Regions from separate parts of the Arthrobacter saudimassiliensis genome, predicted to be linked through region 2. Evidence: predicted binding sites of a transcription regulator. Region 2 holds the regulator's gene; the other holds the start of a gene.

Region 1 (15,179 bases), on a different contig from region 2:
AGTGGATGCGGACTTCATCGACACCTTCGCCGGCCACTACCTGAACACCCATCCGGCGCTGCTGCCCTCCTTCCCGGGCGCGCACGGCGTGCGGGACGCGCTGGCCTACGGGGTGAAGGTCACCGGCTGCACCGTGCACTGGGCCGACGCCGGGGTGGACACCGGCCCGATCATCGCGCAGGCCGCCGTCGAGGTCCGCGACGGGGACACCGAGGAAAGCCTGCACGAGCGGATCAAGGTCCAGGAGCGGCGGCTGCTGATCGAAACCCTGGCCCGGTTCGCGGCCGACGGGCTGCCGGCTTCCTGAACCGGCCGTCCGGCCGATCCGGCCGGGCAGCTAGGACAGCGCCGCCTCGCGGGTCTCCGGGGCGCTCCGGGCCATCCACAGCACGGCCAGCAGCACCAGGCCCGCGGCCAGCGCGAAGGACAGCGGCAGGCCCAGGTAGGGCCAGAGCACGGAAACGAACAGCAGCGGGCCGAACCCGGCGGCAACCCGGGAGGCCGTGGACGCCCAGCCGAACCCCGCGGCGCGCAGGTGGGTCGGATACAGCTCCGAGACATAGGTGTACAGCACCGGGATGGCCACCTGGATGACCACTCCGAAGACGACCACGCAGGCCACCACGGCAGCGGGCACGTCCGTGACCAGCCCCAGCACGATCAGCAGCCCCGCGGCGGCCGGTGCCGAAAGGCCCAGCACCGGTTTGCGGCCGAACCGGTCCACGAGCAGGGTCGCCACGACCACGCCGACCAGCCCGGCGGCCGCCATGACGGAGGTGGTGAGGAACGCGGCGGACACCGCAAAACCGGCATCCACCAGGATCTTCGGCATCCACTGGTTCGCGAGGTAGTACACCAGCAGGATGGTCATGAACAGCGCCCAGGCCACCCCGGTGACCTTCCAGTTCCAGCGCCACAGCTCGGAGAGCTGACGGCCCAGGGCCGCCGGCCCGACCCGTTCGGCGGGAGCGGCGTCGGGCATCCGCCAGGGCCGCTCTTCGGCGCCGGTGGCGCGGACCAGCCCGTCGATGACGGCGCGGGCCTCCTCCGTCCGGCCCCGCCGCACCAGGAAGAGCGGCGATTCGGGGACGGAACGGCGCACCCAGAACACCAGCAGGGCCGGCAGGACCATGATCAGCATGGTCCAGCGCCAGTCGGCGACCGTCGCCATGATCAGGGCGGAGACGGCGCCGCACAGCGCCGCACCCACCGGCCACCATCCGTCCATCGCCGCCAGCACCCGGCCACGCTGGCGGCGGGGCGTAAATTCGCCCACCAGGGCATAGTCAACGGGCACGCATCCGCCCAGCCCGAAGCCGGCCAGGAACCGGAAGACGCAGAACCAGGCGATGTCCGGGGCGAAGGCTCCGGCCACGGTGAAGACGGAAAACACGAGCAGCGTTGCCGAAAAGGCCGCCTTGCGGCCGATCAGGTCGGCGATCGAGCCCCAGACGAAGGCTCCGATGGCCATGCCCAGCAGATTGGCGGTCCCGATCCAGGCCGCCTGGGCGGGAACGAGGTCCCAGTGGTCGGAGAGCAGCGGAATGAGGACCCCGTTGAGCGTCACGTCCCATGCGTCGAACATGAAACCGAGGCCGCCGATGAGGAAGATGCGGCCCTGGACACGCCAGCGCCAGGGCAGGTCCTGCACCACCTGGTCGCCGGTGGGCAGGAGCTGGGATGTCGTCATGGGCAGTGGGCTTTCGGGCGGCGGGAGGACAGGTCGGCTGTCACTTTACTCTGCTGTGCGGCTGTTTCCGGCCCGGGCCGTCCCGGGTCAGTAATCCACGCGGCGGCCGAAGGCGGGCGGCGCCTGCGGCTTCGTGCGGCAGGCCAGCCGCCCGCGCAGCCTTGCGTAGACGTGGGGCTGCAGCGAGAGATCGGCAGCGAACTGCTCCACGGAGCGGAACGGCCCGCGCTCCCGGCGCAGCTCCACGGCCCGGCGCGCCAGATCGGGCGTGAGGCCCGGCAGCGCGGCAAGCTCCGCGACTCCTGCGGAGTTAATGTCGACGGCGGCCCCGTCGTCGCGGGGAGCACCGCCCGAAGCTGTCCGCGGCGCTGCGGCTGACTCCTCGGGGAGGGTCCGCTCGGTGCCGGCCGCAGCCGGGCGGCGGGTACCGGATCCGGGCCGGGACCCGGCACCGGAACGGTGGACGGAGGGCCGGTGGCTGCTGTGCCGGGCGCCGGCGCGCCTGGCCCCGCGGCGCTGCCACTTAATGCTCAAGTACTCCGGATTCACGTGCACGGCGAAGGCCGTGGTGCCGATCCAGCACAGGAAGATGAACCAGTAGAAACCGTCCCGGCTGACCAGGCCGCCGGTGTCCATCATCCAGAATGCGGTGACATAGGCTGCGCAGAACAGGACGGCGATCAGCACCCAGGGGAAGCGGCGGGCCCGGGTGGAGACCCACAACAGGATCCACGGGCCTGCGAAACCGAAGGATCCCGCGCACAGGAGCACCCACAGGCTTTCCCATGCCTTCCAGGCGGTGGGCGGTTCCTCCGGCCAGGGGGCGGCTTCCATCGCCGCCCGGCGACTTCGGCGGGTGCCGGCGTCGTTGGACATCAGTAATCCACCCTCCGGCCGAAGACGGGAGCGGTCCGCTCCGCACCGGCGGGGCCGACGTCGGGCGCGGGGCCGAAACTGACGGCGCCCCTCAGCCGGTCAAGCCTGCGCGGGCCCAGGCCCACGCGGTTGCCGAAGTCCTGCAGGGAGGAGAACGGTTCTTCGCTGCGGCGCTCAACGGCGCGGGCAGCGAGTGTGCGCCCAATGCCGGGCAGGTCCATCAGCTCCTTCTCCGACGCCGAGTTGACGTCGACGACGGAGCCGGACCGGCCGGACGCCGGCGCGGACTTCCTCCCGGCGGCGTCCGCCGGGCGGCGCCCGCCGGACGGGGCGGCGCCGGCGAAGTACGTGTCAGGCTGCAGCGCGGGGTCGGCAAGCAGCTCGGCTGCCGGTCCGCTGTGCCCCGCCGCCCGGGCGGCGGAGGCGCCGTCGTCGCGCGGGGAGCGGGACGTTCCACCCTGGGCCTGCCACCGGCTGCGCAGCCACTGCGGATTGAGGGCGAGGCAGTGCAGCGAGCCGATGACCCAGAGGACCGTCCGCATGATCGGTCCGGCCTCCACGCTCATCAGGAAGGCCGGCACCAGGGCGGCGGTGTAGAACCCGCCCAGCCAGAGGAACCGGGGCAGCCCGGCACGCCGGCCGAGGACCAGCAGCAGCGGCCCGGTGAGCAGCCCGGCGCTGAACACCGGCCCGGCCAGCCAGGCGCTGCGCACCAGCAGCCAGCCGGGTGTCGGGACGGGCGGGGCGGCGGTGTCCGGAGCAGGCATGCCGGCCGCGGTGTCAGCTGCGGACATTCAGGACCAGCGTCACCGTCTCGTCCTCCTCCACCTTTTCGGACTGCAGCTGCAGCCCGGCGCCGTCGACGCGCTCCTTCAGCCGCTGGACGAGTGCCTGCTGGACCTGCCGTGCGTACGCGCCGTCGAGCCGCTGCAGGAGCTCGACGGCGGCTTCGGCGCCGGCGTCGGGACCGTCAAGGTGGGCGCTCCAGATGCCCTCCTGGTCGCGGGTGAAGGCCGCCGTGATCCCGGGCCACTCGACCATGAGGCGGTGGTCCCCGGTTTCCCGGATGATGCCGCCGGTCTGGTCCGCGGCCGCGGTCAGCAGCCCGATGTCCTTCATGCGGGTCCGCACCCGGACCTCATGCGGCTCCGGGCCCCGCGCCGCGGCGTCAGATACGGCGCCGCGCAGGTTCGCGGCGGCTCCGATCACGGCGGGCAGCCCGGCCAGGACCGCCGGGACGAGCACGAGGGAGACGCTCATGATGCCTCTTTCGATAGGTGGGTGGATGATGCGTTCGCGGCGCCGCCGGGCGGGCCCGAAGGCGGGGGAGCCGGGCGGCGCAGGCCCTCCAGCAGGTATTCGAGCTGCGCGGATTCGGCCCACCCGTTGACCTCGACGGTGCCGGCGGGGCTGATCCGCACTTCCAGCCGGTCGCCGGCGGAGACCGGGCCGGCCCCCGGGGCTGCGTCCCGGAGGGCATCCGGGGCCGCGCCCGGGGCGCCCCACGCGGCCGGAATCCGCTCACGGTAGCGCGGGGTGAGCGCCGTCAGCCCCTGGTTGGTCGAGCCGATCCAGGGCCGCTGACGATCCGGGCGGTCGGCCAGGTACGGTCCGTCGGCGAGCAGATCGGTGGCGTCCAGCAGCGCGGCGATGTCGGGCCGTTCCCGGGCCCAGCGCACCAGATCCGCGTGCGTGTACCCGGTGAAGGTCATGACGCCCAGGCCGGCGGACCGGAATCCTGCCGCGATGACGGCGGCACCGGCGGCCTGTTCAAACGGTTCCCCGCCCAGCAGGGTCAACCCCTCGGCGCCGGCCCGGAGGGCCTGCTCCGCGAAGCTGCGGGCCAGATCCTCCGCCGCGGCCTCCATGCCGCCGCGGCTGGTCCACAGATGCGGATTGAAGCACCCGGGACAGCGGATGCCGCAGCCCTGGAGCCACAGCGCCGAACGCGTCCCCGGGCCTTCGGCATCAGTGGCCGGCAGGAAGCGGGCATAGCGCACGGTGTGTGCGCCGGCCGGGGCCGGCGGTGAGCTGTTCCAGGGCGCGGGGCCGGGCCGCGCGCCGCTTCCACGGCGGACCGGGTCAGGAAGATGTGTGGTCATTGCGGACGGCGGTGTGGGTTTCCGTGCGGCTGCGTACATGGTCCTCGGTGTAGCTGCTGGACTGCGTTTCGGCGTCCAGCAGGTCCTCGAGGACGGTGATGAAGTCGAGGCACTCGTCACCGTAGATGTTGCGGGTCTCGGCGCCCACGGTTCCGTCGGGGCGTACGCTCACGATCAGCTGCCTGCGGTCCATTCGGTTCCTCTCCTTGCCTGCCGGGGTGACGCTAGAAATCCACGGTGCGTCCGCCGCGTCCGGCGGGGCCGGCCGGCGCGGCGGCCGCGACGGCGGCGGGCGGGGCCGCCTCGGCGTCCAGGTCCTCCCGGGAGGTGGCGCCGACGGCGCGCAGCTGGGCCCAGGCCCGGATTCGCGCGATCTCCTCGGCCTGGGTCACGGAGAGGGGAACCGTGTTGAGGACGGCCCGTTCCAGGTCCTCCGGGGCGACCCGGCGGTGCTCGGCGAAGGCGTCGTAGAGCGCGGCGATCACGGCCTGCTCGATCTCCGCGCCGGAGTAGCCCTGGCTGGCGGCGACCAGGGTCCGCAGGAGTGCCGGGTCGGTCGCGGCGCCCTCCAGTCCGTTGGCCGGCGTGGCGCGGCTGCGGGCCTGCAGCTCCCAGATCACCTCCCGCTCGGTGTCCGTGGGCAGGTCGACGAAGAAGATCTCATCGAAGCGTCCCTTCCGCAGGAACTCCGCGGGCAGCCGGTCGATGTTGTTGGCGGTGGCCACCACGAAGACGGGATGGCGCTTCTCCTGCATCCAGGTCAGGAAGGAGGCGAAGACCCGGGCCGTGGTGCCGGAGTCGCCGTCGGAGGCGGTGCCGGAGAAACCCTTTTCAATTTCGTCGATCCACAGCACGCACGGCGAGATGGCCTCCGCCGTGGCCAGGGCGCTGCGCATGTTCTGTTCGCTCGAGCCGACCAGCCCGGCGAACACCTTGCCGATGTCCAGCCGCAGGAGCGGCAGCCCCCAGGAGGCCGCGGTGGCCTTGGCGGTGAGGGACTTGCCGCAGCCGGGCACGCCGGTGATCAGGACCCCCTTGGGCGAGGGCAGCCCGAACTCCTCGGCCTCGCCCAGCCAGGAGCGCTGCCGCCGCGCCAGCCACCGTTTGAGGTTGTTGAGCCCGCCCACCTGGTCGAGGTCGATTCCGGCGTCCACGTACTCCAGGGAGCCGGACTTGCGCACCGCCTGCCGCTTCTCCTGCAGGACGACGGCGACATCCTCCGCTTCCAGCCGGCCGTCGTTGACCATGGCGCGGGCGAAGGCGTTCTCGGCCTCGGCCATGGTGAGTCCCAGGGCCGCCTGGACCAGGTCTTCCTTGTCATCGGCCTCCAGCTGCACGCTGATCGCCGCGCCGTTCTGTTCGATCATGGTGTCCAGCAGGGCGGCGATCTCGGCGCGGCCCGGAAGCGGGAAGTCCAGGATGGCCACGGTCTTTTCCAGCTCCGGCGGAATCCGCAGGACGGGGCCGCTGATCACCAGCAGCCGCGGCTGCTCCCCGGTGCGAAAGGCGGCGGCGACGTCGCGGACCCGGCGGACGACCTCGGGATCCGCGGGACGCTGGTCGGTGCCGAAGAAGGCATGCAGGTCGAAGAACACGAAGATTCCGGCATCGTCGCTGCCCAGCACGGCTTCCAGCGCGCGGGCCGGGGCCGCGGTGTTCCCGCGCCCGCCGTCGTCCGGGGACACCAGGCCGTCGCCGGCGTTCCAGGTCCAGACCGGCCGCGGGCTGAGCTGCCGCTCCGCCACCGCGAGCACATCGGCGTGCAGCCGGGTCTCCTCGTGGGTCTGGATATAGACCACCGGCACCCGTGCCTTCAGCGCCTGCTCAAAGTCCTCAGCGAATCCCATTGCCCCCCCTCATGTCATTGCGTCACAACTGTAACGCCCGCCGGCCGTGAAACACGGCGCGTTCGCGGCTGCGAACCCCGCCTTACGGCATCCGGAGAAACTCCAGTCCCCAGGTGTCCGGGGTGTCGACGTGCACCCAGACAGGCCCGGGGTTCCGGCTGCACCCCAGATCCCGCTCGGAGTCGACCGTCACCAGAAGCCCGTCCTCGTCCTCGTGGTACAGGGCCATGTACGGAAGGTCCTGCTCCGGACCAAACTGCGACCAGTCCCAGACGGGGGTGAGGCTGCAGTCTTCGGAACGCACCACGCCCGGGCCTTCTCCCCGGGCAAAGTACTCAAAGTCCTCCCCGAGGAACCTCATCTCCTCATCGACCGGAACGGCGGTGACCGGGATCGGTTCGAGGGTCATCATGTCGATGCTCCAGTCCCCGCCGGCCTCCACGTAGAGGGTGTCCACGCCCCGGGGCAGCAGGGCCAGCCGCGGATCCGGCTCCCAGAACCCGTCATAGTTCTCGTCCAGCGTGTGGCGCACGGGGCCCTCGGGGGAGGGCTCGATCCAGCTGACGCGGGTGGCGGAGTCGGTCTCGATGACGACCCGGACGGGCAGCGGCGCGGACCCGGAGCCGGTCAGTTCCTTTGGCAGGGTCAGCACCGCCCGCCCGCCTGCTGCCCACCGATACCCGTCGTCGGTGCGTTCGGGCGCCGGTGTCCGGGCGTAGCCGGGTTCCACCCAGGGGGCGGGCAGCGTGCCGGGCGCGGCGACCCGCCAGCCCACCGCGCCCGCAGCGGAGGAGATTACGGACCGGGGGCCGGGCAGCAGGACCAGGGCGGCCAGTATCAGCACCCCGGCCAGCGAGGTGCCGATGGAAAAGCGGCGCATCCGCCTGTTCGCCGGGTCCATGCCTTCCTCCTTCATGCGATTGCGGACGCACAGGGAATCCGCTTCAGGAAGAGTACCCGGCCGACGCCGTCGTTCCCGCCGACCGCGTGCCCCGGGCGGTGCCGCATGACCGGCCCCCCGGCGGGGCGGCAATTGAGACCGCCGGCCGCGGTTCTGTTACCGGCGGCCTGCAGCCCGCCGCCGCCCCCGGCATAGACTGGCCCCAGGCCCGCCCGGCCCCGATCCGAGGCGCCGGAGGGTCCGTATCGCCGAACCCCATCATCTGGAGTGCCTTCGTGAACAACGCCCCCCTTGACCGTGTTCCCATCCGCCGGGCCCTGATTTCGGTCTATGACAAGACGGGGCTCACCGAGCTCGCCACGGGCCTGGCCGCTGCCGGCGTCAGCATCGTCTCCACCGGTTCCACCGCGAAGCAGATTGCGGCGGCAGGCGTCGCGGTCACCGAGGTCGCCGAAGTGACCGGCTTTGAGGAATGCCTGGACGGGCGGGTCAAGACGCTGCATCCCCGGGTGCACGCCGGCATCCTGGCAGACCGCCGCCGCGCCGACCATGTGGAGCAGCTCGAGGCGCTGGGCATCGAGGCCTTTGACCTGGTGGTGGTGAACCTCTACCCGTTCGTCGAGACCGTGGCCTCGGGCGCCGGCCAGGACGAGGTCGTGGAGCAGATCGACATCGGCGGCCCCTCGATGGTGCGCGCCGCCGCCAAGAACCACCCCTCCGTCGCGGTCGTGGTCGATCCGGCCCGCTACGGCGACGTCGTGGCCGCCGCGGCCGAAGGCGGCTTCACGCTGGGCCAGCGCCGCCGCCTCGCCGCCGACGCGTTCGCCCACACCGCCGCCTACGACACCGCCGTCGCGACCTGGACCGCCGAGCAGTTCGGCGGCGACGGCGCCTGGCCGCCCTACGCCGGCCTGGCGCTGGAACGCTCCGAGGTGCTGCGCTACGGCGAGAACCCGCACCAGGACGCCGCCCTCTACGTGGACAAGGCCGCGGCGCCGGGCATCGCGCAGGCCGACCAGCTGCACGGCAAGGCCATGTCCTACAACAACTACGTCGACGCCGATGCCGCCCTGCGCGCCGCCTTCGACTTTGACGAGCCGGCCGTGGCGATCATCAAGCACGCCAACCCGTGCGGGGTCGCCGTCGCGACTCCCGGCGCCGCGGACCCCATCGCCGACGCCCACCGGAAGGCCCACGCCTGCGATCCGGTCTCGGCCTTCGGCGGCGTGATCGCCGCGAACCGCACCGTCACCGCCGGCATGGCCGAGTCCGTCAAGGACATCTTCACCGAAGTGGTCATCGCGCCGGACTTCGAACCGGAAGCGGTGCAGATCCTCTCCGCCAAGAAGAACATCCGCCTGCTCGCCCTGCCGGAGGGGTACGGGAAGATCGACGCCGAGCTCCGGCAGGTCTCCGGCGGCATGCTCGTGCAGAAGCGTGACGCGCTGCAGGCCGAGGGCGATGACCCGGCGAACTGGACCCTGGCCAGCGGGCCGGCAGCCGACGACGCCGAACTGGCGGACCTCGCGTTCGCCTGGCGCGCGGTGCGCGCCGCCAAGTCCAACGCCATCCTGCTGGCCCGCGACGGGGCATCGGTGGGCGTGGGCATGGGCCAGGTCAACCGGGTGGATTCCTGCCGCCTCGCCGTGGAGCGGGCCAACACGCTGGGGCCCGACGGCGCCGACCGCGCCCGCGGCTCGGTGGCGGCGTCGGACGCCTTCTTCCCCTTTGCCGACGGACTGCAGATCCTGATCGACGCCGGCGTGCGCGCCGTCGTCCAGCCCGGTGGTTCGGTGCGGGACCAGGAGGTCATCGACGCCGCGCAGGCCGCCGGCATCACCATGTACTTCACCGGCGCCCGCCACTTCTTCCACTAAGCGGTTCGGCGGGGCGGGCCGCGGGCCCGCCCCGCCCGCCGCAATCCGGCGTTCGACGGCGACCCGGTTTAGGGGCGCAAACGTGCGCTGTGGCATAGTTGAGGCAGAAACCAGACCAAGAATGGACGGGCTCCGTCATGCCAAAAGTCATGTCCGGGGCCCACGAATCACACTAGGAGTATGTGTGGCTGAGAAGATCAAGGTCGTAGGCTCCGTCGTCGAGCTCGACGGCGACGAGATGACCCGCATCATCTGGCAGTTCATTAAGGACCGCCTGATCAACCCGTACCTGGACGTAGACCTGAAGTACTACGACCTCTCCATCCAGAACCGCGACGCGACCAACGACCAGGTCACCATCGACGCCGCGAACGCCATCAAGGAACACGGCGTCGGCGTCAAGTGCGCCACCATCACCCCGGATGAGGCCCGGGTCGAGGAATTCGGCCTGAAGAAGATGTGGGTCTCCCCGAACGGCACCATCCGCAACATCCTCGGCGGCGTGGTCTTCCGCGAGCCGATCATCATCTCCAACATCCCGCGCCTGGTTCCGGGCTGGAACAAGCCGATCATCATCGGCCGCCACGCCCACGGCGACCAGTACAAGGCCACCAACTTCAAGGTTCCCGGCGCCGGTACCCTGACGCTGACCTACACTCCCGCCGACGGCGGCGAGGAGATCAAGCAGCAGGTCGTCACCTACCCCGAAGAGGGCGGCGTGGCGATGGGCATGTACAACTTCAACGAGTCCATCAAGGACTTCGCCCGCGCTTCCTTCGCCTACGGCCTGCAGCGTAACTACCCGGTGTACCTCTCCACCAAGAACACGATCCTGAAGGCCTACGACGGCCAGTTCAAGGACCTGTTCCAGGAGGTCTTCGACAACGAGTTCAAGGACCAGTTCGAAGCCGCCGGCCTGACCTACGAGCACCGCCTGATCGACGACATGGTCGCCTCGGCCATGAAGTGGGAGGGCGGCTACGTCTGGGCCTGCAAGAACTACGACGGCGACGTCCAGTCCGACACCGTGGCCCAGGGCTTCGGCTCGCTCGGCCTGATGACCTCCGTGCTGATGACCCCGGACGGCAAGACCGTCGAGGCTGAAGCAGCCCACGGCACGGTCACCCGCCACTACCGCCAGCACCAGCAGGGCAAGCCCACCTCCACCAACCCGATCGCCTCGATCTTCGCGTGGACCCGCGGCCTGATGCACCGCGGCAAGCTGGACAACACCCCCGAGGTCATCAACTTCGCCGAGACCCTGGAAGACGTCGTCGTCAAGACCGTCGAGTCCGGCAAGATGACCAAGGACCTGGCCCTGCTCGTGGGCAAGGACCAGGAATGGCTCACCACCGAGGACTTCCTCGCCGCACTGGACGAGAACCTCAAGGCCCGCCTGGGCTAGATCCGTTCGGATCAGTGCAACCGCGTTCGGCGCGGCCCCGTGGAAGGGGCCGCGCCGAACGGCGTTAACGCGCCCGTAACAAAGTCGCAGGCCCCCGGGTGCGGTGCCAGCATATGGGGATGCCAACGAACCAGCCTGCGGAGACCGCCCGCCGCGCCGAGGAACGCAGCGCCCGGGTGGCCGTCACGCTCTTCCCCCTGCTCATCCTGGCCGGAGGAGCGGTGGCCCTGTTCTTTCCGGAGCCCTTCACCGGGCTGTCCCCGTTCATCAACCCGGGCCTGATGCTCATCATGTTCGGCATGGGCCTGACCCTGACCCTGCCGGACTTCGGGCTCGTGGTCCGCCAGCCCCTTCCCGTGCTCCTCGGAGTACTGGCGCAATACCTGATCATGCCCCTGCTCGGCTGGGCGATCTCCGCCGCCCTGGGACTGCCGCCGGCCCTGGCCGCCGGGGTCATTCTCGTCGGCTGCGCACCGGGCGGCACCGCCTCCAACGTCGTGACCTACCTGGCCCGCGGAAACGTCGCCCTGTCAGTGGCCATGACCAGCGTGTCCACGCTGCTGGCCCCGTTGTTCACCCCGCTGCTCACTCTCTGGCTGGCCGGACAGTACCTGCCCGTGGACCCGGCGTCCATGGCTTTGTCGATCGTGCAGATCGTGCTGGTTCCGGTGGTCCTGGGGCTGGCCGCCCGCGCGCTGGCGCCGCGTCTGGTGAACCGCGTCCTGCCCGTCCTGCCCTGGGTCTCGGTGGCAGCGATCACCTTCGTGGTGATCGCCGTCGTCGCCGGCAGCGCCGAGGCGATCTTCAGCGCCGGCCTGCTGATCCTGCTCGCCGTGGTGCTGCACAACGGGCTGGGCTATGCGCTGGGCTACGGCGCGGCCAAGGCCTTCCGGCTGCCGGTGCCGTCCCGCCGCACGATGGCGGTGGAGGTCGGCATGCAGAACTCGGGGCTGGCAGCCGGGCTGGCCAAGACCTACTTCGCCCCCGAGGCGGCGCTGCCGGGCGCGGTGTTCTCCGTGTGGCACAACGTCTCCGGCGCCCTGATGGCCGCCATCTGGCGACGCAGCGGCGCCGCGGCCCAGGTGGAGGAACCCGCTCCACGCTGAGTCCGGCGGCCGGACACGGCAGGAGCCGGGGGAAAGCATGTGCATTCGCCCCGGCCCCCTGCCGTAATCAGCGCATCAGTGTGTCACTGCGCCGGTTTCCGTCCTCAGCTGCCCGATCCCGGGGTTCCGGCTGAGCCGGAGCCGCCTTCGGAGCCCCCGCCCATGGACCCGGATCCGCCGGAGGACATGCCGCTGCCCGAGGAGGAGCTGCTGCTGACCGACGCCGGTTCGCTGGTGGCCGAGCCGGAAATGGTCTGGCCGTCCTTGTAGGACGCCGAGACCTCGATCTTCCGCGGCTTGGCCCGCTCCGACACCGGGATATGCACGCTCAGCACGCCGTTTTCGTAACGTGCGGAGATGTTGTCGATATCGATGCCCTGGCCGAGGTTCAGCTGCCGCAGGAAGGTGCCGGATTCCCGCTCGCGGGTCAGCCAGGTCGCGCCGTCGGGCACATTGATGGTCCGCTCGGCGCGGATCGTCAGCAGCTGCCCGTCCACGTCGACGTCCACGGAGCCGGGATCGATGCCGGGCAGATCGGCGTTGAGAATGTAGTGGTCGCCCTGCCGGTACAGGTCTATGGGCATCAGCCGCAACCGCTGGCGGGGATCCAGGAGGGCGCCCGCCATCCGGTCGAGTTCCCGGAACGGATCGAATTTCATGGCCATTGTCATCAACTCCTTGTTCACACCGCCCGCCGGTCGGGCCGGTGGTAGTTCTTAGCGCTGCAGAAGGGTCGATAACTTGAGTCCAAGGGGCTCAAGATGGCAATAACGTTAGCACTCGGGTGGGTAGAGTGCCAGACTCCGCACCAAAAACGCCCGGCGCCGGAACGGAAATCATGCCATGGGCCACAGGTGGACCGGGTCGTTGCTGTGCATAAGCTCCCGGTAGCGGCGGGTCATCTCCGCCAGGGCATCGGGGCGGTCCATTCCCTCCGCCTCCAGCGCCAGGACCGTCTCGGACTGCCACGCGGCGCCGTTGCGCTCGGTGCGGGTCCGTTCACGGAGCACGCCCAGGTACCGGTCCACCAAGGCATCGTCCACGCCCAGTTCGCGCAGCCCACGCTCCGCCTCGGGCAGCAGGTGACGGAGGATCAGCTCCGCCACCGGGATCTCTCCAATGCCCGGCCAGTACACCGACGCCGCCAGTCCGCGCCGGGCGCAGGCCAGGAAGTTCTCGGTGGCGGTCTTGAACGCCATGCGCGTCCACACCGGCCGCTCCGAGGTGCGCATCACCCGCATCAGCCCGTAGAAGAAGGCCGCATTCGCCACCACGTCCAGGACTGTCGGCCCGGCCGGCAGCACCCGGTTCTCCAGCCGGAGGTTCGGCACCTGGCCTCCCGGGTCGTAAATCGGCCGGTTCCAGCGGTACACGGTTCCGTTGTGCAGCCTCAGCTCGGGAAGCAGGGGAGCCCCGGCCTCCGTGTGGACGCCGGAGTTGTCCGAAAGCTCGGGCAGGAGGGCGGGAAAATAGCGGACGTTCTCCTCGAACAGGTCGAAGATTGAGGTGATCCACCGTTCGCCGAACCAGACCCGGGGGCGGACACCCTGATTGCGCATCTCCGGAGGGCGGGTGTCGATGGCCTGCTTGAACAGCTCGATCCGTGTCTCCTGCCAGAGCAGGCGCTCCAGGAAGACCGGAGAGTTGGCGGCCAGGGCCACCTGGGGAGCGGCGATCACCTGGGCCGCGTTCCAAGCCGGCGCGAACTCCTCCGGCCGGAGCTCCAGGTGCAGCTGGACCGAGGTGCAGGCGGCCTCCGGTGCAATGCTGGCGGCATAGAAGGACAGGGTTTCCGGTCCGGTCAGGTTCAGCAGCACGTCCTCGCCGCGGGCCTGGAGCACCGACGTGTTGAGGGCGGCGTAGCGGTGGCCGCTGCTGAGCCATTCGTCCGTGGTAAGGATTTCCGGCCGGAGGGTAGGCAGGATACCCACCATCAGGATCCCCGTCTCCAGGCCCGACGCCTGATCCTCGGCCCGGTTCAGCTGACTGCGCAGGCTGTCCTCGAGGCGCTGCAGTCCGTCACCGGCGATCGCGAGGGCGGGGTGGTTCATCTCAATGTTGAAGGCGCCGATCTCCGTCTGGAAGGCCGGATCGGCGATCCGGTCCAGGACGGCGTCGTTGCGCATGGCGGGGGAGCCGTCCTTGTTAATGAGGTTCAACTCCAGCTCAAGCCCGATGCAGGCCGAATCCGCGAAATCGGCCGTGCCCAGGAACCTGGCAAAACGGTCGAGGTTCTCCAGCAGCCGCTGCCGGTACCGGGTCCGCTGCTCACGGCTGAATTCCCTGCTGTTGACTTCCGCGCCCATGGATGAAGATAACCACGGCGGGCAAGGGAATGTATAGCGTTCCGGGGACCGGAAATGCGTCCGCCGGCCTCCGGTTCTCGGCCGCCCCGGGACGAGCCGCGCTGCCCGCAGGCCGGGCCGGGGATCGAGGCGTGCGAGTTGCCCGGATGATCATAAGTGTGCTTATGATCATCCCACCGGAACATCGGAATCCCAGATGCAGTCGTTTGACGAGAAAGGGCGAAGATGACAGAGAACGCCAATCCCGGCCAGGGAAGCCACGCAGCGGCACCGCTGCCGGCAGACACCACTGACGGCGCCGAAGGCCAGTCCCGCACCGAGGCTGTGAAGCAGCAGGCCGAGGCCGCGAAGGCGCAGGCCGGCGACGTCGCCCAGCACGCTGCGGACAGCGCCCAGCAGGTTACCTCCACCGCCAAGGAACAGGCGGCGGAAGTCGCCTCCGAGGTCAAGACCAACGCCAGGGACCTGTATGACCAGGCCCGCTCGGACCTGACCGAGCAGGCCGGCGCCCAGCAGCAGAAGGTGGCCGAGGGCCTGCGCTCGGTGGCCAATGAGCTGCAGAGCATGGCGCGCTCGTCCGAGCAGCCCGGCGTCGCCGCGGACCTGGTCCGCCAGGTCGCCGACCGTACCTCCTCAGCAGCTTCATGGCTGGACGGCAGGGATCCCGGCTCCCTTGTCAGCGAGGTCAAGGACTTTGCCCGACGCCGCCCGGGAGCCTTCCTCGCCCTCGCCGCCGGCGCCGGACTGCTCGCCGGCCGGCTGACGAAGAGCCTGAGTGCCGGGGCCCCCGACTCCGGCGCCGCGCAGCCCTCGGCTCCCACTGCCTCCATTCCGGCCGCGCCCGCCGTGCCGCCCGCCGCCGCACCGGCCACGCCTCCGACGCCGCCGGGCCCGGCGGTGCCGCCGGTACCTCCCGCTCCGGCAGCCGGCGCCGGTCCGGCCGGTGCTGCTCCCGTGCCGCCTGCTCCCGTTCCCCCTGCCGACGGAACTCACGGCTTCCCCGAGCCGCCGTCGCCGCAGCACCGGGTGCCCGAGGACCTGCTCCCGCCGACGCTGCCCGCTGACCGCG
Region 2 (15,179 bases):
GCGGCGGGCGACGGCGCCTGCCTCGGCGAGCCGGGAGACCAGCGGGATCGAGAAGGCCAGGGTCTTGCCGGAGCCGGTGCGGCCGCGGCCGAGCACGTCGCGGCCGGCCAGGGTGTCGGGAAGGGTGCTCACCTGGATGGGGAACGCTTCGGTGATGCCCTGCTCGGCAAGGGTGTCGGACAGTGCCCCGGGCACGCCCAGGGAAGCAAAGGTGGTCATGAAGACGGAAAGCCACTTTCGGTTGGTGTCCCCGCGGCCGTTTGGCACGGGGTTCGCCGAAGAAAAATCAGACTGCGTCCACCGCGGGCCTGGCCATGGAGGCCGGCCGAACCGCGGGACGGAAGAGAGCGTTCATCGACGCCGGCTGTGCAGCGGAACGGTGATCCTTCGGCACAGCAACTTGCCCAGTGTAGCCCATTCCGGGGCCCTTCCCCGCATCGGCCCCTCCGGGCGGCCCGGCGTCCGGCAGCCGTCGGCCCGGTGTCCCGGCCCGGCCGCGGCGGAGGGCATCGCGCCTCGCTACCATGGGAGTGATGAGCACTGAACCCTCCCCCGACCGCTCCGGGCCGCCCCCCGGCCCCGCCGCCCCGGGCTACCGCACCCAGCCGGTGTCCTTTGTCCGCCGCGGCTCCAGGCTGCAGGGCCGCCGCCGGCAGGCCTGGGATGAGCTGGCCGACCGCTTCGTGATCGACGTCCCCCGGGTCCAGGCGGACACCTCCGTGGATCCCGCCTACGTGTTCGACGCCGAGGCGGCCTTCGGGCGCAAGGCCCCGCTCGTCGTCGAAATCGGTTCAGGCCTGGGCGAAGCCGTGGTCCACGCGGCCGCTGAGGATCCGGACCGGAACTACCTTGCGGTGGAGGTCTACCGCCCCGGCCTGGCGCACACCCTCCAGCGCATCGGGCAGCGCGGACTCACCAACGTGCGCGTGGTCCAGGCCAACGCCCCCGAGGTGCTCGGCACCATGCTGCCCGCGGCCTCCGTCGAGGAGCTGTGGCTGTTCTTCCCGGACCCCTGGCACAAGACCAAGCACCACAAGCGCCGGCTGGTGAAGCCCGGGTTCGATGAGCTCGCGGCCCGCGTGCTGGTCCCCGGCGGCCTCTGGCGGCTCGCCACGGACTGGTCCGACTACGCGGTGCAGATGCGCGAGGTCCTCGAGGCCTCCGCCGACTTCACCAACCTGCACGCCGGCGAGCGCGCCGGCACCGACAGCCCGCTGACCCGGGTGCAGGCCGAAGGCCTCGAAGGCCGGGACCCCTCGGACGACGTCGACACCCGCGGCGGGTGGGCACCCCGCTTCGAGGGCCGGATCCTCACCAGCTTCGAGAACAAGGCCCACCAGGCCGGCCGGCTGATCTTCGACCTGACCTTCCGCCGCCTGTAACCCACACCCTCCGCCACCCCATAGGACTTTTCCCCATGCCTGAACCGAGCGATGCACGCGTCGGCCTCTACATCGACTTCGACAACATCGTCATTTCCCGTTACCAGCAGCTGCACGGCAGGAACGCGTTCCAGCGGGACGGCATCCGCGACTTTGACCGGCACAGCCGCGACGCCGATCCGGACATCGCCGCCCGCCTCACCGCCGCCACCGTGGACTTCAACGCCATCATCGACTTCGCCGCCTCCTTCGGCACCCTGGTGGTCAACCGGGCCTACGCCGACTGGTCGGTGCCGGTCAACGCCAGCTACCAGCGCCAGCTGATGTCCCGGGCGGTGGACCTCACCCAGCTGTTCACCACCACCACGCGCGGCACCAAGAACGGTGCGGATATCCGGCTGGCCGTGGACGTGGTCGAAGACCTCTTCCGGCTGCCGGACCTCACCCACGTCATCATCGTCGCCGGGGACTCCGACTACATTGCCCTGGCCCAGAAATCCAAGCGGCTCGGCCGCTTCGTGGTGGGCATCGGCGTCGCGGGCTCCACCAGCACCTCCCTGGCCGCAGCGTGCGACGAGTTCGAGGACTATGACTCGCTGCCCGGCGTCGCGAAGGCGGAAACCGCTCCGCCGGCTGCCACCGGCAAGCCGGCGACGGCGGCGGCCCCCGACGCCGCCCGGGGCGCGGACAAGGCCCGGCAGCTGACCGCGGTGCCCATGTTCTCCCACATGGGCGATGTGGTGTTCGAGGACCCGGAGCCGGTCGAGGACATCGATCCGCAGACCCTGGCCACCGAGCTGCTCATGCGGGCGCTGAAGATCGCCCATGCCAAGGGCGACGCCGACGAATGGCTCAACACCGGCACGGTGAAGAACCAGATGCGCCGCATGGATCCCTCCTTCAACGAAAAGCCGCTCGGGTTCCGCTCCTTCACCGACTTCCTCACCTCCCACGGCGACCTCGTGGAGCTGAACGACGACGGCCCGCAGCGGCTGATCCGGCTGCGGCCGGAAGCCGCAGACCCGGGCCGCAGCTAGGAGGCCGCCGGAGCGCTCCGGCTGTCGGCTGCGCTCCGGCTGTCGGCTGCGCTCCGGCTGTCGACTGCGCTCCGACTGTCGAAATCCTCACCGAAGATGAGGCGACCTCTTGCGCCACACAACTTTGCAGTGCAAACTACTTTGCATGATCGAAGACACAGGCGGCGGGCTTCCCACCGACTCCGCAGCTTCCGCCCGCCCCTCCGCCCACTCCGCCCGCCGAGCGGCCGCCGACGAGGCGGGCCGCGAGACGCCCGGCACCCTTGACCTGCTCGCCGCGCTGGCCGTGGTGCAGGACGCCGAGCGTTCGGCCCGGCGCGACCTCACCGGCAACACGGCCCTGGTCTACCTCGTCTGGGGACTGACCTGGGTCTTCGGCTACGGCGCGCTCCAGGGCAGCAGGCATGGGTGGCTGCCGCTGGCGCCGGAGGCGGCGCTGGTGGTCCTCGGCGTGACGCTGGCGCTGGCGGCTGTTTTCACGGTGGTGGTCTTCGGGCGCAGCTCCCGGGGCATCCGCGGACAGTCATCCTTCCAGGGCGGCATGTACGGTGCGGCCTGGGCCCTCGGCTTCGCCGTCATGGGCGCCCTGGGCGCCGTCATCAACCGGGAGGTCGAGGACTTCTGGACACGGGGCCTGCTCATGAACGGCATCGCGGTGCTCATCGTCGGCCTGCTCTACATCACCGGCGGCACCACCTTCAACGACAGCGCGCAGTCCATCCTGGGCGTCTGGCTCCTGGTGGTGACACTCATTGCCCTGGTCGCCGGTTCCCCGCATTTCCTCACCGTGTTCCTCCTCCTGGGTGCGCCCGGCCTGTTGGCCGCGGCACTGGTGGAGCACCTGCGCACCCGCCGCCGGGGAGGGCCCGCGCATGCCTGAGCTTGACCCCGTCATCCACGCCGAATCCCGGCTGCGCGCCCTGACCATGCTGAACGAGGTCGGGGAGAACAACCGGATCGCCTTCACCAAGCTCCAGAAAATGCTGGACATGACGGCAGGCAACCTCTCCACCCACCTACGGAAACTGGAAAACGCCGGCTACGTCGAGGTCAGCAAGACCATCGAAGGCCGCACCCCGGCCACCTACGCGGGCATCACGCCGGAGGGCCGCGCGGCATACGCCCGGTACCGCAAAAACCTGCAGGACCTGCTGTCCGGCCTCAGCTAAGCCCGCCGTCCCCCGTCCATCGCACCCAGGAGCAGCCGCCCGTGAGCATCAACAAACCAGACCCCGATCCGCCGGAGATCCTCGCCGTCGCCCGCGGCGTCCACAAGTCCTACGGCTCGGTGACGGCGCTCTCCGGCGTCGACTTCGCAATCAGCGCCGGCGAGACCGTGGGCCTGCTGGGCCCCAACGGAGCCGGAAAGTCCACTCTGCTGAGCCTGCTGACCGGACTGCGCCAGCCGGACCGCGGAACGGTGGAGCTCTTCGGGCGGGATCCCAGGACTCCGCAGGCCCGCCGGGCCCTGGGCACCACGCCCCAGGCCACCTCGGTCCCTGCAACCCTGCGGGTGCGCGAGACCGTGGACTTCGTCGCGGCCCACTATCCCGACCCCGTTCCGACGGCGGAGCTGCTGGAGCGGTTCGGCCTCGCCGCGGCCGCCGGAAAGCAATGCGGCGGCCTGTCGGGCGGACAGCAGCGGCGGCTGCTGGTGGCCCTGGCCCTCGTGGGCCGGCCCCGGCTGGTGGTCCTGGACGAACCGACCACCGGACTGGACGTCGAGGCACGGGAGAACCTGTGGGAGCAGCTCGCCGCCTACCGGGCCGGCGGAGGAACCCTGCTGATCACCAGCCACTATCTGGACGAAATCCAGACCCTCGCGGGGCGGGTGGTCGTCGTCAATGACGGCGCGGTCATCGCCGACGGCAACGTGGACGAGATCCGCAGCCGGGTCAGCGTCAGCCGCGTATCCTTCCATACCTCCCTTTCCGCAGAGGCCTTCCGGACCTGGCCCGGCACCGCCGCCGTCAACGTCACGGCGTCCGGCGCCACCACCATCGTCAGCCATGACGCCGACGAAACAGTGCGCATGCTGGTCGGCAGGGGCGCCGACTTCCGCGGCCTGGAGGTCCACGCCGCCAGCCTGGAGGAGGCCTTCGTGGCCCTTACCCATTCCACCTCCGGCCGGGAAACGCCGCCGGCACCGGATGCCGGCACCCCGGCAGGACCCTCAGCGGAAAGGCACGTCGGATGAGCACCTCCCCTGCCCTGCAGAACAACAGCTCGCAGCTGCACCTGGTCCGTGTCCATACCCGGGCGCAGGTCCTGGAGCAGCTGAGGATTCCCGTGGCCGTGCTCTCCTCCACGGTCTTCCCCACCCTGGCGCTGGTGTTCTTTGTGCTGCCGCAGACCGCCGTGACCTCCAACCCGGTCGCCTCGCTGATGTCGATTGCCCAGCTGGCGGTGTTCGGCGTGATGAGCGCCTTCCTGTTCAACTACGGGATCGGAGTCGCGGAGGACCGGGCCAACCCGTGGAGCAGCTACGTGCGCACCCTGCCGGTCGGCGCGCTGCCGCCGACGGTCGCGCGGGCGCTCACCGCCATGATGTTCGCCTTCTTTGCCCTCATCCCCGTGTTGGTGGTGGGTGCCACGACGACGGCGGGCATGGACCTGTACACCGACGGAACCCTGCCCTGGTGGCGGGTGCCCCTGGCCGTGGGGGTCTGGCTGGTCTGCGGGCTGCCGTTCCTGTGCCTTGGCCTGCTGATCGGCTATCTCTGCACCTCAAAGGTGGCGATCGCTCTCACGCAGGTGGTGTTCTTTCCGCTCGCGTTCGCCGGCGGCATGATGCTGCCGCCGGAGATCTTCTCTCCGGGGCTGGACACGTTTTCGCGGTTCCTTCCCTCGCGGGCAGCGCGGGACCTGTCCGTGTCGGCCCTCTCCGGGGAACCGTTTGAACCGGCAGCGCTGGCCTGCTTCCTTGCCTGGACGCTGCTGCTGGGCGCCGGCGCGGTCTGGGCCAACCGGCGGGACCAGGGCCGGCGCTTCCGCTGACCGGCGCACCCGGGGTGCGGGCTCCGCCTCAGAGCGAGGCCGCGTAGCCGTTCGCGTAGTCCCGTGACTGGGGCTTGCCGGCCGGCAGCGCCCGCAGCCGGCTGTGCCGCTGGACCAGCGAGACCAGTCCCAGCGGTTTGAACGCCGCCGAGGCGGGCGGGCGCTGCCCGCGGGCCAGGGGCACGACGTCGCCGCCGAGCCCTGCGGCGAAGATCCTGCCCAGGTCCGGCTGGCGCTGCTGGGCCTGGTCGAGTTCGGCCGACAGCTCCTCCACCTGGGCGCGCAGCCCCCGAACCTCTTTTTCCAGCTCCATGATCCGCTTGATCCCCTCGAGGGAGACGCCCTCCTGGGAGAGCCGCTGGACCTGCCGGAGCATCTCGATGTCGCGCTGCGAGTAGCGGCGGGCGCGGCCCGGTGCCCGCGACGGGCTGACGATGCCCATCCGGTCATACTGCCGGAGGGTCTGCGGGTGCATCTCCGCCAGCTCGGCCGCGACCGAGATGACGAAGATCGGCGCGTTTGCGTCGATGGCCACAGGATCCTCCTTTACGACGTCGGCTGTGGGGTGTGATCAGTGATCATAGGTCAAAGCGCCGGTTCCCGGGCGGAAGCCGGTTCCGGACTCACAGGCGTGCCTTGGCCGCCAGGGAGGCCCGGGGGTTCTCGCCCGTGGTGGCCCGGGCGAAGGCCTCGACGGCATCCTTCGCCTCCTTGCTCAGGTTCTGCGGGACCGCGACGTCCACGGTGACCAGCAGGTCGCCGGTGGCCTTGGCGGTCTTCACTCCGCGCCCCTTCACCCGCAGCGTCCGGCCCGACGGCGTTCCCGCCGGCACGCGCAGCCGCACGGTGTCTCCGCTGAGGGTGGGCACCTCGATGGTCGCGCCGAGCGCGGCCTCGGGGAAGCTCACCGGAACGTGGATGCGGATGTCGTTGCCGTCGCGCTTGAAGAAGTCGTGCGGCGTCACGTGGACGGTGACCATGAGGTCGCCTGCGCCGGCGGGCCCGGGCTGGCCCTTGCCCCGGACGCGGATGGTCTGGCCGTCCCTGACGCCGGCCGGAACACGCACCTCGATGACTTCGCCCGAGGGCTCCCGCAGGCCGATGACCGTGCCGTTGATGGAGCCGGCGAAGGAAATCGTGGTGGTCGCCGTCCGGTCCGCGCCCTTGGTGGGCGGAGCCTGGCCGAAGCCGCCACCGAAGCCTCCGCCGCCGCCGAAGAGGTCGGCGAACTCCGGCGGGATGTTGCTGCCGCCGGTGCTGAAGGTGGTGCGCCGGGAGCCTCCGCGCGGCCCGGCGCCCTGGCCGAACAGGCCGCCGAACAGGTCCTCGAACCCGCCGGCTCCCGCTCCTGCGCCCGGTCCGCCGGCACCGCCGGCGCTGAAGCGGGCGCCGCTGCCCATGGCACGGATGGCGTCGTACTGCTGGCGTTCCTCGGCGTCGGAAAGGACCGAATAGGCCTCGGAGACGTCCTTGAACATGCGTTCCGCGGAGGCGTCGTTCTGGTTCTGGTCCGGGTGGTACTTCCGGGCCAGCTTCCGATATGCCTTTTTGATGTCCGATTCGGAGGCATCCTTGGGGACGCCCAGAATCTTGTAGAAATCCTTGTCGACCCAGTCCTGGCTAGCCAATGGCGTCCCTTTCTCGTTCCAGTCTCCAGTCCGTGCCCGGCGGGGCACGGAAGGCCCGGGGCGCCTGCCGCCCCGGGCCCTGCCGCTACTGCTCCGGTACTGAGACCACAACCTGGGCCGCGCGCAGCACGCGGTCCCCGGCCTTGTAGCCGATCCGCAGGATCTGCGTCACGGTGTCGGACTGCACGTCCGCGCTCTGCTGCTGCATCAGCGCCTCGTGGATGTTCGGATCGAACTCGACTCCGGTCTCGTCGATCCGGGTCAGCCCGAACGTGCCCAGCGCGCTCTCCAGCTTCTTGGCGATCGCGGCGAAGGGCCCCTCCGCCAGGTCGCCGTGCTGCCGGGCGGCCTCGATGTCGTCCAGGGTCGGCAGGAGGGCGTTGATCACGCCGATCACGGCCATCTCCCGGGCGACGTCGCGGTCACGCTCCACCCGCCGGCGGTAGTTCACGTACTCGGCCTGCAGGCGCAGCAGGTCCCCGCGCAGCTCCTCCGCCTCCGGGGAGCCGGCCGCCTGCGGGGCGTCCGGAACCTCGGCGCTGTTCAGGATCTGCTCCGCCTGCGACAGGGCGTCACCGTCAGCCCCCTGGCCCGGTGCGGGGTTCTCCGCACCGGCCGGCTGCGAGGCCGCGTCGTCAGGGGTGCCGCGGGGCTCGTCGGAACCCGGCTCCGGGTTCGCGCCGTTGTCCTGCGCCATGGCTACTTCTTCTCTTCGTCGTCGACGACTTCGGCATCCACGATGTCCTCATCGCCTGCGGACGCGGAATCCGTTCCGGCTCCGGCGCCGCCGGCGGCACCGGCGCCCGGGGCGTCGGCCTGTGCGGAGGCGTAGATCGCTTCGCCGAGCTTGGTCTGCGAGGCCTGCAGCTTGTCGAAGGCGCTCTTGACCTCGTCATCGTTGTCGGTTCCGGCGAGGGCCGTCTTCAGGGCGTCGACGTCGGCCTTGACCTCGGTCTTGACGTCCTCGGGCAGCTTGTCGTCGTTGTCCGTGAGCAGCTTGTCCACGGAGTAGGCCAGCTGCTCGGCGGAGTTGCGGACGTCGGCTGCCTCGCGGCGCTTCTTGTCCTCGGCTGCGTGCTCCTCGGCCTCGCGGACCATGCGGTCGATGTCCTCCTTGGAGAGCGAGGACCCGCCGGTGATGGTCATGGACTGCTCGGCGCCGGTGCCCTTGTCCTTGGCGGACACGTGCACGATGCCGTTGGCGTCGATGTCGAAGGTGACCTCGATCTGCGGGACGCCGCGCGGCGCCGGGGCGATGCCGGTCAGCTCGAAGGTGCCCAGCGGCTTGTTGTCGCGGGTGAACTCGCGCTCGCCCTGGAAGACCTGGATCGCCACGGACGGCTGGTTGTCGTCGGCGGTGGTGAAGGTCTCGCTGCGCTTGGTCGGGATGGCCGTGTTGCGCTCGATCAGCTTGGTCATCACCCCGCCCTTGGTCTCAATGCCCAGGGACAGCGGGGTGACGTCGATCAGCAGCACGTCCTTGCGCTCGCCCTTCAGCACGCCGGCCTGCAGGGCTGCGCCCACGGCCACGACCTCGTCGGGGTTCACGCCCTTGTTCGGCTCCTTGCCGCCGGCCAGCTGCTTCACCAGCTCGGACACGGCGGGCATGCGGGTGGAACCGCCCACGAGGATGATGTGGTCGATGTCGGAGACCTTGATGCCGGCCTCGGAGATGACGTCGTTGAACGGCTTCTTGGTGCGGTCCAGCAGGTCCTTGGTCAGGTCCTGGAACTTGGCGCGGGAGAGGTGCTCGTCCAGGTGCACCGGCCCCTCGGGGGTGACCGAGAGGTACTGCAGGGAGATGTTGGTGGAGGTCGCGGAGGAGAGCTCCTTCTTGGCCTGCTCTGCGGCTTCCTTCAGGCGCTGCAGGGCGATCTTGTCCTTGGACAGGTCCGCGCCCTTGGCCTTGGCCTGGCCCAGCAGATAGTCAACGATGCGCTGGTCCCAGTCGTCGCCGCCGAGGCGGTTGTCGCCGGCGGTCGCGCGGACCTGGATGGTGGAGAAGTCGTCCTCGTCCTTGCCCACTTCGAGCAGGGACACGTCGAACGTGCCGCCGCCGAGGTCGAAGACCAGGATCAGCTCGTCTTCCTTGCCCTTGTCCAGGCCGTAGGCCAGGGCCGCGGCGGTGGGCTCGTTGACGATGCGCAGCACGTTCATGCCGGCGATCTCGCCGGCTTCCTTGGTGGCCTGGCGCTCGGCGTCGTTGAAGTAGGCCGGAACGGTGATCACCGCGTCGGTGACCTTCTCGCCGAGGTAGGCCTCGGCGTCGTTCTTCAGCTTCATGAGGATGCGGGCCGAGATCTCCTGCGGCGTGTACTTCTTGCCGTCGATCTCCTTGGACCAGTCGGTGCCCATGTGGCGCTTGACGGAGGAGATGGTGCGGTCGATGTTGTTCACGGCCTGGCGCTTGGCGATCTCGCCGACCAGGACCTCGCCCGACTTGGCGAAGGCCACGACCGACGGGGTGGTGCGGCCGCCTTCGGCGTTGGCGATGACGGTGGGCTCGCCGCCTTCGAGGACGGAGACCACGGAGTTGGTGGTGCCGAGGTCGATACCTACTGCACGTGACATATTGCTTCCTCTTTCCTTGGGAAAACGTCGCCTGCCGGCCCGAAGCCCGGCAAGTCTTGAGCGTTCTGCACTCAACTTTACCGAAGCGGCGGTGAATGTCAACAAACTTGAGCCGAGCACGCTCAAGTTGTCGTCGGCCCCTTGACGGAGGATGACGTGCCGTTACCGGACCATGGCCGCAGCCGCCGGCCCGGCGTAGGGTCCTGTTCATGCCTCAGGAAACGTACTCGCACGGTCATCACGAGAGCGTGGTCCGCACGCACGCGGGCCGGACGGCGGAGGATTCCGCCGCCTACCTGCTGCCCCTCCTATCCCCCGGAATGGACCTGCTCGACGTCGGCTGCGGCCCGGGCAGCATCACGCTGGGGCTGGCCCGGGCCGTGGCTCCGGGCATGGCCACCGGGCTTGACGCCTCGGAGGAGGTCGTGGGCCTGGCGGCCCTGGCCGCAGCGGAGCGGGGCGTGGAGAATGCCCGCTTCCGCGCCGGAGACGTCTACGAGCTGCCCTGGCCGGATGCATCGTTCGACGTCGTCCACGCCCACCAGGTGCTGCACCACCTTGCGGACCCGGTGGCGGCGCTGCGGGAGATGAGGCGCGTGACGCGCCCCGGCGGCCTCGTTGCCGTGCGCGAGGCGGATTTCTCCGCCATGTCCTGGTACCCGCAGCTGCCGGAACTGGACGAATGGATGGACCTGTACCAGCAGATTGCCCGCGGCAACGGCGCCGAGCCCGACGGCGGCCGGAGGCTGCTGGGCTGGGCGCTGGCCGCCGGCTTCACCGACGTCGAGCCCTCCGCCTCGAATTGGCTGTACGCCACCCCGCAGCGGCGCCGGGAGCACGGCGGGTCCTGGGCCGAGCGGGTGCTGCACTCCGCGTTCGCCGAACAGGCGCTGCAGCGGAACCTGGCCGACCGGCCGGCGCTGGAGCGGATCAGCGCCGGGTGGCGCAGCTGGGCCGAGGATCCGGCAGGCTGGTTCCTGATGCCTTCGGCCGAGGTCCTGGCCCGGGCCTGATCCCCTGCGCCTGCCTCCTGTACCCCGGCCTCCTGTACCGGGGCGCATCCCTCGCTAGGCTGGAGGAATGTACCGCATCGAGGTGGTCTGCACCGGCAATGTCTGCCGCTCCCCCATATCCGAGCTGGTGCTGCAGCGCGCCTTCGCCGAGGCCGGGCTCGCGGACCGCGTTGCGATCACCTCGGCGGGCCTGGCCGCCTGGGATCCGGATGAACCCATGGATCCGCGCAGTTCCGCGGTGCTGCTGCGCAACGGCTTCTCCGAGGACCAGATCACCGGATTTGTCGCCCGCCCGTTCCGTCAGGAGCGGATCCCCGTCCTTGACCTCCTGCTGGCCCTGGACCGCGGCCATGAGGACCGGCTGCTCGCCTGGGCGCCGCCGGAACACCGGAGGCGGGTCCGTCTGCTGCGCTCCTTCGACCCCGCCGCCGCCGGCCTGCCCCGCGAGGAGCTGGATGTCCCCGATCCCTGGTTCGGCGAGGACGTGGATTTCGACGCCGCGTACGCCCTGATCGAGGCGGCCGCCCCGGGAGTGGTCGCCGCAGTGCGCAGCGAGCTCCAGGCATGAGCCGCAGGCGTCCCGTCCTGGCGGCGGTCGACGGGTTCTCCGGGGCAGGCAAGTCGAGCCTGGCCGATGAACTGATGATCGCCCTTGCGCAACGCGGAGTTCCCGCCGCCCTGTTTCGGCTGGAGGACATCTACCCCGGCTGGGACGGCCTCGCAGCAGGGATGGACTGCTACCGCCGCCTGGTGCTCGAGCCCCTGGCCGCGGGCCGGCCAGCCCGCTGGCGGGCCTGGGACTGGGACGCCGGCACCTGGGGCGCCGAACGGATCACCGAACCGGCCGCCGTCGTGCTCTGCGAGGGGGTGGGGGCCTTCCACGCCGCCGCCCGCCCGCTGCTGGATGCGGGCATCTGGCTGCAGGCCCCGGCCGGGCTCCGCCGTCGTCGCGCCCTGGCCCGGGACGGCGACACCTACGCACCGCACTGGGAGCGCTGGGCCGCGCAGGAACGCGCCTGGGCCGCCTCCGACGACGCGGCGGCGGCTGCGGACCTGGTGCTCGACGGCGGTGCGGCAGGCAACGCCGCGGCGGTCCTGGCCCTGCTGGCCGGCACCGGCCCCGGGACCGCGCCGACCCCGGGGGTTACTGCAGGGTGGCGGTAAGCCGCGCCACGTTGTCCACGTAGCGTTCCAGCAGGGGCCGGTTCCGCCAGTCCTCCAGATGCAGTTCCTTCGACAGGCTCCGGTAGGTGTCCTCCACCCGGCGCATCTGTTCGACGATCCCGCCGCCGAACATCATCAGCGAGACCTCCAGGTTCAGCGAGAAGGAGCGCATGTCCATGTTGGAGGAGCCCAGCACCGCCACCTCATCGTCCACGGTGAAGTGCTTGGCGTGCAGGACCAGCGGCTTCGGGTACTGGTAGATCCGGATCCCGGCCTCCAGCAGCACCTCGTAGTAGGAGCGCTGCGCATGGTCCACCAGGAACTGGTCGCCCTTCTCGGACACGAACAGCTCCACCTGCACCCCGCGCTGGGCCGCGGTGGTGATCGCGTACAGCAGCGAGTCGTCCGGCACGAAGTAGGGGCTGGTGATGGAGATCCGCTCCGAGGCCGAATAGATCAGCGACGTGAACAGGCGCAGGTTGTTCTCGGTGGTGAACCCGGGCCCGCTGGGCACCACCTGGCAGGTGACCCCGCCCGGCGCGGACTCCCATTCGTATAGGCTGAGCTCCCGCTCCAGGTTCTCGTCGGTCTCGGCGTTCCAGTCCGTGGCGAACACGACGTTCAGCTCATCGACCACGGGGCCTTCGAGCCGGGTCATCAGTTCCACCCAGCGGCGCCCGATCCGGTGGTTGGCGCGCTTGCGGTAGCCCGGTTCAATGAGGTTCTGCGAGCCGGTGAATCCGATCCTGCCGTCCACCACCATCAGCTTGCGGTGGTTGCGCAGGTCAGGCCGGCGCCAGTTGCCGCGGGTGGGCTGGATCGGCAGCATCCGGTGCCACTGGATGTCGGAGTTCCTGAGCTGGCGCAGCAGCTGCCGGTATCCGTGGATCCGCAGCGTGGCGATGTGGTCGAAGAGCAGGCGGACCCGGACCCCGCGGGCGGCGGCCTCGGTGAGGGCGGTAAAGAACTCACGCGTCTCGTCGTCGTAGCTCATGATGTAGAACTCAACGTGCACATGCTTGTCCGCGCCGCGGACGGCGGCGGTCATGTCCCTGATGCTCTGCCGGTAGTCCCGCTGCAGGGTGACCCGGTTGCCGTCGAGGGTGGGCAGCGAGCCCAGCCGGCGGTTCAGTTCCGCGGCGGAGAGGACCCATTCCGGGCCGGCGTAGCTGCTGCCTTCAGCCTCGAGTTCGCGGGTGTTCTCACGCACCGCCCGGTTGATCTCGGCCTGCCGCCGGACACGTGAATCGTTCAGCCGGTTGTTGCCGAACAGGGCGAAGATGATGATTCCCGGGATGGGGAGGAAGAAGATCGCCAGCAGCCAGGCCATGGCCGTCGTCGGCCGGCGGTTGCCGGGCACCACGCCCAGCGCCACGATCCGGATGCCGAAATCGATGATCGTCAGAATCGTCGCGATCCACCCGGGGGGGCTAATCGTCCACCACACAGCTTGCTCCCTCCGGCACCTGCCTCTGATCAAGACTAGTGGACGTGCCGGCCCGTCCGGCCCCGCGGGCCGGGCGATAGGGTGGGGGCATGACGACTCTGGTGTTCCTCGATCCGGCGTTTGAGGACGGCCGGCCGGCGGACGCCGCCGAACCGCAGCTGCTGGCCACCGACCTCGGGGTGACCCGCGGCGACGGTGTCTTCGAGTCGCTGCTGGCGGTGGGCGGCCGGCCCCGCAAGCTGCCGGCCCACCTGGCCCGGCTGGCGGGCTCCGCCGCCGCCCTGCAGATCGAGGCCCCGCCCGCTGCGGCCTGGGAACGGGCGATCGGCACCGCGCTCGCCCGGCAGGTCCGCGCCGAGGGCGACGGCCCCGCCGTCGTGCGCCTGTTCCTGACCCGCGGCCCGGAGGGCGCCGGCACCCCGACCGCCTGGGTGTCCGCGGCGCCGGTGCCGGCGGCCACGCTGGCGCAGCGGGAGCACGGGGTGAAGGTCCTGCTGCTGGACCGCGGCTACGACAGCATGGACGCGCCCCGGCAGCCCTGGCTGCTGCTGGGCGCCAAGACCCTCTCCTATGCGGTGAACATGGCGGCGATCCGGCACGCGAAGGCCAACGGCGCCGACGACATCATCTTCACCTCCTCGGACGGCCGGGTGCTGGAGGGCGCCACCTCCACCGTGCTGCTGGCCATGGAGCAGGACGGGGTGCGGACCCTGCTCACCCCCGAGCTGGAGAGCGGGATCCTGGCCGGCACCACGCAGGCCGCGATCTTCGACGCCGCCGGAAAGGCCGGCTGGGCCCTGGCCTACGGGCCGCTGGAGCCGGCGCATCTGCTGGAGGCCGACGCCGTGTGGCTGGCCTCCAGCATCCGCCTGCTGGCGCCGGTCACGCACATCGACGGCGAGCCGATCCGCACCTCGCAGCGGCTCACCGCCGAACTGTCCGCGCTCGTCGAAGACATCCTCTAGCCGCCCGCGGCCGGCCCGGCGGGCCTAGCTGAGGATGAAGTTGAACGTCCCCGCCGCCAGGGCCGCCGCAACCGCACCGCCGCCGAGCAGCACCCCGTAACCGGCCACCGCGGCATCGAGCGGAGCGAAGGTCGAGGTCCGGGACCAGGTGCGCGGTCCGGCGCCGAACCCCCGGGCCTCCATGGCCGCCGCCAGCCGGGAGGACCGCCGCACGGCCTGAACCAGCAGCGCCAGCGCCTGGCCCGGGAAGTCCTTCAGCCGGGCCGGGCCCGAGGAGCTGCCGGCTCCCCGTGCCCGCCGGGCCAGGCCCAGGGTGCGCCATTCCTCCACCAGCAGCCCCACCAGCCGGACGGCGGCCAGCGCACCCAGGACGAACCGTTCGGGCAGCTTCAGTTTCTGCGCCAGCGCATCGGCGAGATCGGTGGGGTCCACCGCGGTCAGCAGGAACAGGCCGGGCAGGGCAATCGCCAGGCCGCGCAGCGCGATGGCGGTGCCGGCCGCGACGGAATCCGTGGTGAACAGCAGCGGCCCGGCCTGAAGCAGCACCTCTCCGGTCTTCTCCGCGAGCAGGGCGGTGGCGTATCCGGCCAGCAGGGCCGCCGGCAGCACCGGCCAGAACCGCAGCAGGATGGCCGGGCGGATCCGCAGCAGCGGTAGCAGGGCGAGCTCGCCGGCCAGCACCACCGCCGCACTGACCCAGTCCACGGTGGCCAGCACGGCCAGGGTCACGGCCACGGCCGCGGCGAGCAGGGACAGCGGGTTGGCCCGGCGCAGCGTGTTCATGCCCCGGCCCCCCGCAGGACAGCGGCCGGCCCTCCGGCCCCCGCGGCGCTGCCCCCGCCCACCCGCAGGCGGGCGGCGTCGAGCGCGGCCAGGAAGTCGTCGTCGTGCGTCACGGCGACGACAGCGCGGCCGCCCGCGGCCTGCTCGGCGAGCAGGCGCACCAGCTGCGCCCAGGTCCGGGCGTCCTGGCCG

What was found. The regulator HspR, encoded in region 2, represses chaperone genes until heat shock. The targets are predictions, from matches to a motif close to AAGTTGAGTCNNNNNGACTCAACTT.
Region 1: AC5RV6_RS13005 (Hsp20/alpha crystallin family protein) is a predicted target of HspR. The motif match lies at 12,543-12,567, and genes of this name have one in related genera.

The regions. Positions count from the first base shown of each region.
Region 1 is NZ_JBNHFX010000003.1:383,865-399,043, reverse strand. Features, by position in the region: gene purN (phosphoribosylglycinamide formyltransferase) at 1-307, shown strand, start outside; gene AC5RV6_RS13060 (MFS transporter) at 338-1,690, opposite strand; gene AC5RV6_RS13055 (ComEA family DNA-binding protein) at 1,778-2,566, opposite strand; gene AC5RV6_RS13050 (ComEA family DNA-binding protein) at 2,566-3,360, opposite strand; gene AC5RV6_RS13045 (hypothetical protein) at 3,347-3,826, opposite strand; gene AC5RV6_RS13040 (4Fe-4S single cluster domain-containing protein) at 3,823-4,668, opposite strand; gene AC5RV6_RS13035 (DUF2997 domain-containing protein) at 4,649-4,861, opposite strand; gene AC5RV6_RS13030 (AAA family ATPase) at 4,893-6,515, opposite strand; gene AC5RV6_RS13025 (hypothetical protein) at 6,598-7,416, opposite strand; gene purH (bifunctional phosphoribosylaminoimidazolecarboxamide formyltransferase/IMP cyclohydrolase) at 7,692-9,293, shown strand; gene AC5RV6_RS13015 (NADP-dependent isocitrate dehydrogenase) at 9,478-10,698, shown strand; gene AC5RV6_RS13010 (bile acid:sodium symporter family protein) at 10,818-11,804, shown strand; gene AC5RV6_RS13005 (Hsp20/alpha crystallin family protein) at 11,909-12,469, opposite strand; gene AC5RV6_RS13000 (glutamate-cysteine ligase family protein) at 12,641-14,110, opposite strand; gene AC5RV6_RS12995 (hypothetical protein) at 14,336-15,179, shown strand, end outside.
Region 2 is NZ_JBNHFX010000001.1:722,551-737,729, forward strand. Features, by position in the region: gene AC5RV6_RS03295 (DEAD/DEAH box helicase) at 1-219, opposite strand, end outside; gene trmB (tRNA (guanosine(46)-N7)-methyltransferase TrmB) at 534-1,382, shown strand; gene AC5RV6_RS03305 (NYN domain-containing protein) at 1,418-2,419, shown strand; gene AC5RV6_RS03310 (hypothetical protein) at 2,565-3,299, shown strand; gene AC5RV6_RS03315 (transcriptional regulator) at 3,292-3,588, shown strand; gene AC5RV6_RS03320 (ABC transporter ATP-binding protein) at 3,630-4,616, shown strand; gene AC5RV6_RS03325 (ABC transporter permease) at 4,613-5,416, shown strand; gene AC5RV6_RS03330 (heat shock protein transcriptional repressor HspR) at 5,445-5,951, opposite strand; gene AC5RV6_RS03335 (DnaJ C-terminal domain-containing protein) at 6,040-7,044, opposite strand; gene AC5RV6_RS03340 (nucleotide exchange factor GrpE) at 7,130-7,741, opposite strand; gene dnaK (molecular chaperone DnaK) at 7,744-9,615, opposite strand; gene AC5RV6_RS03350 (class I SAM-dependent methyltransferase) at 9,825-10,628, shown strand; gene AC5RV6_RS03355 (low molecular weight protein-tyrosine-phosphatase) at 10,696-11,196, shown strand; gene AC5RV6_RS03360 (nucleoside/nucleotide kinase family protein) at 11,193-11,792, shown strand; gene cls (cardiolipin synthase) at 11,773-13,239, opposite strand; gene AC5RV6_RS03370 (aminodeoxychorismate lyase) at 13,329-14,204, shown strand; gene AC5RV6_RS03375 (energy-coupling factor transporter transmembrane component T family protein) at 14,229-14,987, opposite strand; gene AC5RV6_RS03380 (ABC transporter ATP-binding protein) at 14,984-15,179, opposite strand, start outside.